DNA from 2 places in the Micromonospora arida genome. Region 1 is predicted to be linked to the other one. Evidence: riboswitches for the same ligand, from Rfam matches in the RefSeq annotation. Region 1 holds a riboswitch; the other holds the start of a gene.
What was found. Region 1 has a riboswitch for thiamine pyrophosphate ahead of thiE (thiamine phosphate synthase). Riboswitches for the same ligand answer to the same signal wherever they lie in the genome.

Region 1 (2,193 bases):
CGCCGTACCAGGCCCAGCTGTACTCGGTGTCCGACGCGGCGTGGATGCCGACGTAGCCGCCGCCGGCCTTCACGTAGCGCTCGAACGCCGCCTGCTGGTCGGCGTTGAGCACGTCACCGGTGGTGGAGAGCCAGATCACCGCCTTGTACTTCGCCAGGTTGGCGTCGTTGAATGCGGCGCCGTCCTCGGAGTTGTCCACTGTGAATCCGTTGGCGACGCCGAGTTGCTGGATGGCGGCGACGCCGGTGGGGATGGAGTCGTGCCGGAAGCCGGCGGTCTTGGAGAAGACGAGGACGGAGAAGGGATCGGCCGCGGCCTTTGGCGCCTTCGGCGCCACCTGGCTGACCGGGGCTGCGGCTTTCGCATCCCGTGGGGGAACCTGGGCGGCCGCCTGCGCGGGCGCGCCGAACAGGGTGGTCGAGGCCATGGCCAGGGAGATCAGGGTTGCGGTGATGGGTGTACGGGCACGACGAGAACGGGACACGCCGCCTCCTGTGTCGTAGTGACAGAGCTCGCGGGAGTCGGCTCGCCGAAGGCCGTCCCTGATGGAGCCGGTGGTCACACCGTGCCAGGGTGCCCCCACCGACATTTTGTCGAATCGCTGAACAAATTAATTCGGCTCTCTCGATGTCGGGCAAGATGCGGACGGGTAACGGTTCTGCAACGGGGGGCGACATTCCGAACAGGACCGTATGAAGTGCCCCATTGGATCTCGCTCGTTTTGACGCGGCCCGGCCGGTCGGCCACCGCCGACCCCGCGCCTTGGCAGGCCGGCGGATCTGTCGTACGGTGACACGCAAGTAACCCACGGGAGCCCGGTGTACCGGGCTGAGAGGGGGGCTGACAGCCCCCGACCGTCGAACCTGATCCGGGTAATGCCGGCGCAGGGAGGAGCGTTGCCGTGCCGTCCCTGGGGCGATTGCATCTCATCACCGACACCCGACCGGGTCGCGACCCACTTGCCGTGGTTCGCGCCGCCCTCACCGTGGCCCATGCCGACCTGGTGGTACAGGTCCGGGTCGAGGATTCCGCCACCGACCGCGAGGCGTACGACCTGACCCGGCGGGTGCTCGCGCTCTGCGCGCCGTACCGGGCGACCTGCCTGGTCAACGACCGGTTGCACGTGGCGCTGGCGGTGGGCGCCGCCGGTGGGCACGTCGGCGCCGACGACCTGCCGGTCGCCGCCGCCCGCCGGGTGCTCGGCCCCACCGGTGTGCTGGGCGCCACGGCCCGCGCGCCGGGCCCGGCGCGCGAGGCAGTCGCGGCGGGCGCCAGCTACCTGGGCGTCGGGCCGTGTCACACCACCAGCACCAAGACCGGCCTACCGGACCCCATCGGGCCCGCCGGGGTACGCGCCGTCGTCGACGCCGTCGACGTTCCGGTCATCGCGATCGGCGGAGTGACCGCCGCCCGGGTGCCGGCGCTGCGGGCCGCCGGGGCGTACGGGGTGGCGGTGGTCGGTGCGGTCTCCACCGCAGCCGACCCGGCACGGGCCACCGCCGAGCTGATCGAGGCCCTGACGTGCTGACCGGCCGGTCCCCGTCACCGCCGTCGAGCGACCGGGTCCGGCCGGACGTGGCAGTGGTGGGGGCGGGGCCGATCGGGCTGGCGATCGCCTGGCGTTGCGCCGCGCGTGGGCTGCGGGTGGTGGTGCACGATCCGGCGCCCGGCTCGGGGGCGTCGGCGGTGGCCGCCGGCATGCTCTCCCCGGTCGCCGAGGCGTACTTCGGTGAGCGGCAGCTGACCGGGTTGCTGCTGGCGTCCGCCGCCCGCTGGCCGGCGTTCGCCGCCGAGTTGACCGAGACGACCGGAGTCGAGATCGGCTACCGGGCCGAGGGCACGCTGATGGTCGGGCTCACCGGCGACGACCTGGCCGAGGCGCGCCGGCTGTGGGCGTACCAGCAGGGGTTGGGTCTGCCCGTGACGCCGCTGCGCCCCAGCGAGCTGCGCGACCGCGAACCGGCGCTCGCCCCGCGGGTGCGCGGCGGTGCGCTCGCGCCCACCGACCATCAGGTCGACCCCCGCCTGCTGGTGCCGGCGCTGCGCACGGCCGCGCAGCGGGCCGGCGCGGTGCTCGTGCCGCAGCCGGTCCGGTCCTTGTCCGATGTGGACGGGCAGGTCACCGTGGTCGCCGCCGGCTGCGGGGCCGCCGCGCTCACCGGCCTGCCCGTGCGGCCGGTGAAGGGCCAGGTC
Region 2 (2,193 bases), on a different contig from region 1:
CCCGCCCCTTGCGCGGGTCGAGCCCGTCGATCTCGACGGTGCCCTCCTGCTCGCCGGAGTCCTCAGGAAGCAGCCCGGCCAGGGCGCTGAGCAGGGTGCTCTTGCCGGCCCCGGAGGGCCCGAGAAGCAAAACCCGCTCCCCAGCCTCAACCCGCAGATCAACGCCCCGAACGGCCCAGGCGCGCCGCCCAGCGTGCCGCCACCCGAACCCCCGCAGCAGTACCCCGCCCACCAACCCACCCCTCCAACCACCCAACCGCCCCCCACCCCACCCCACCCTGCACGGTCGATCATGAGGTTGACGGTGGTTATGAAGATCCATCCGCCCGTCAACCTCATGATCGACGCGAGTGGGTGTGGGTTAGATCAGGGCTCGGTTTCGGCCTGCGGGGAAGCGGTCCAGGACGCCGGTGTTGGCCAGGGCCTTCGTGAGCAGCCAGCCGCCCAGGCCGGCGATCACGGTGGCGCTGACGATGGTGAGCAGCGCGTACGGGATGCGGTAGTCGGTCAGCGCGTAGTCGACGTTCCAGACGAAGAAGTCGAACAGCGCGGCGCTGAGGCCGGTCAGCGCGCCCGCGAACACCGCGGTCGGCAGCCGGAACGACCGGTACCGGAAGGCGGCGAAGGCCAGCTCGGCGCCGATGCCCTGCACGATGCCCTGCGGGATCACCGTGCCGGCCCACTGGCTGCCCAGCAGCGCGGACAGGACCGCGGCCACGGTCTCGCAGTAGAGCGCGGCGCCGGGCTTGCGGATGACCAGCCCACCGATCACCGCCGGCATCAGCCAGACGCCGTAGAGCAGCGTCTGCGCCGGCGGGAAGAAGGCGAACGCGCCCTCGGTGGCGCTCCAGACCAGGCCCCAGGCCCAGAAGATGACGCCGAAGGCGACCGCGATCACCGAGGCGACCACGATGTCGATGGTGCGCCAACGGTGTGTGTCGGGGGTGGATTTCATGTGTTGCTCCCAGTTCGTGAGTGCGAACCAGGAGAAGACGCACGCCGCGTCCGGTGGCACCGGACTGCGGCGCGGCTGGAGGTCGACCGAACTCCCTGCGCTGGCATTACCCAGATCAGGTTCGAGGGTCTGCGGGCGTGCCCGCACTCTCAGCGCTGTGCGCTCCCCTGTCGGATATGAAGTTGTCTCGCTGACGCTAACACCGACCACGGTCGCGGGCCCAGCAGGGCATCCGCCTGACCTGCGGGAGCGACCGGCCGACCGCCGGCTGGGTACGCTTCCGATCATGCGGGTTGACGCGCGAGGCTTCACATTCGAGGTGACTGTCGGCGGTCCGACGGACGGCGTACCCGTCCTGTTGCTGCACGGTTTCCCTCAGCACAGTGGCGAGTGGGACGACGTGGTGCCGGCGCTGCACGCGGGTGGGCTGCGCACGTACGCGCTGGACCAGCGCGGTTACTCACCCGGCGCCCGACCCACGGCGGTGGCCGACTACCGGATCCCCGAACTGGTCGCCGATGTGGTGGCGGTGCTCGACGCCCTCGGGTTGGATGCCGTGCACCTGGTCGGCCACGACTGGGGCGCGATCGTGGCCTGGGCGGTCGCCGCCGGGCACCCCGAGCGGGTGCACACGCTGACCGCGGTGTCCGTACCGCATCCGGCGGCCATGGCGCACGCCCTGGCCAACGACAGCCAACAGAAGGCCCGGTCGTCGTACATCGCGCTGTTCCGTAAGCCGGACAAGGCGGAGAAGGTGCTGCTGGCGTTCAACGCGACGGCGCTGCGCAAGATGCTCGGCGGGGTGGGCGACGCGAACCGGTACGCCGACCCGATGCGCGAGCCGGGTGCGCTCACGGCCGCGCTGAACTGGTACCGGGCGATGTCCCGCGCCGACCTGGCCGCCGTCGGCCCGGTCGCGGTGCCCACCACGTACGTCTGGAGTGACCGGGACATCGCCATCGGCCGGACCGCCGCCGAGGCGTGCGCGCAGAACGTCACCGGGGACTACCGCTTCGTTCAGCTGCCCGGGGTGAGTCACTGGATCCCGGACGCGGCGCCGGCCCCGCTCGCCGAGGCGATCCTGGCCCGAGCCGGCGGAACGGCCTGAGTCGTGCGGGTCACCGGGGGAGAGCCATCGTGACGACGGACGCCAGAGGGCCGGGCAGCCGTCGCTCGATCGCCGCGCAGCTGCGCGTGCTGGGCGTACGGCCCGGCGCGACGATGCTGGTGCACGCCTC

Region 2: linked by a shared signal. The riboswitch ahead of ACFYP0_RS13790 (ECF transporter S component) and the one ahead of thiE (thiamine phosphate synthase) in region 1 are both predicted to bind thiamine pyrophosphate.

What each region holds. Positions count from the first base shown of each region.
Region 1 is NZ_JBIALC010000008.1:245,943-248,135, reverse strand. It holds gene ACFYP0_RS23780 (ThuA domain-containing protein) at 1-484, opposite strand, end outside; TPP riboswitch at 798-907, shown strand; gene thiE (thiamine phosphate synthase) at 902-1,528, shown strand; gene thiO (glycine oxidase ThiO) at 1,522-2,193, shown strand, end outside.
Region 2 is NZ_JBIALC010000003.1:553,608-555,800, reverse strand. It holds gene ACFYP0_RS13795 (ABC transporter ATP-binding protein) at 1-232, opposite strand, end outside; gene ACFYP0_RS13790 (ECF transporter S component) at 362-955, opposite strand; TPP riboswitch at 1,030-1,134, opposite strand; gene ACFYP0_RS13785 (alpha/beta fold hydrolase) at 1,242-2,063, shown strand; gene ACFYP0_RS13780 (aminoglycoside N(3)-acetyltransferase) at 2,093-2,193, shown strand, end outside.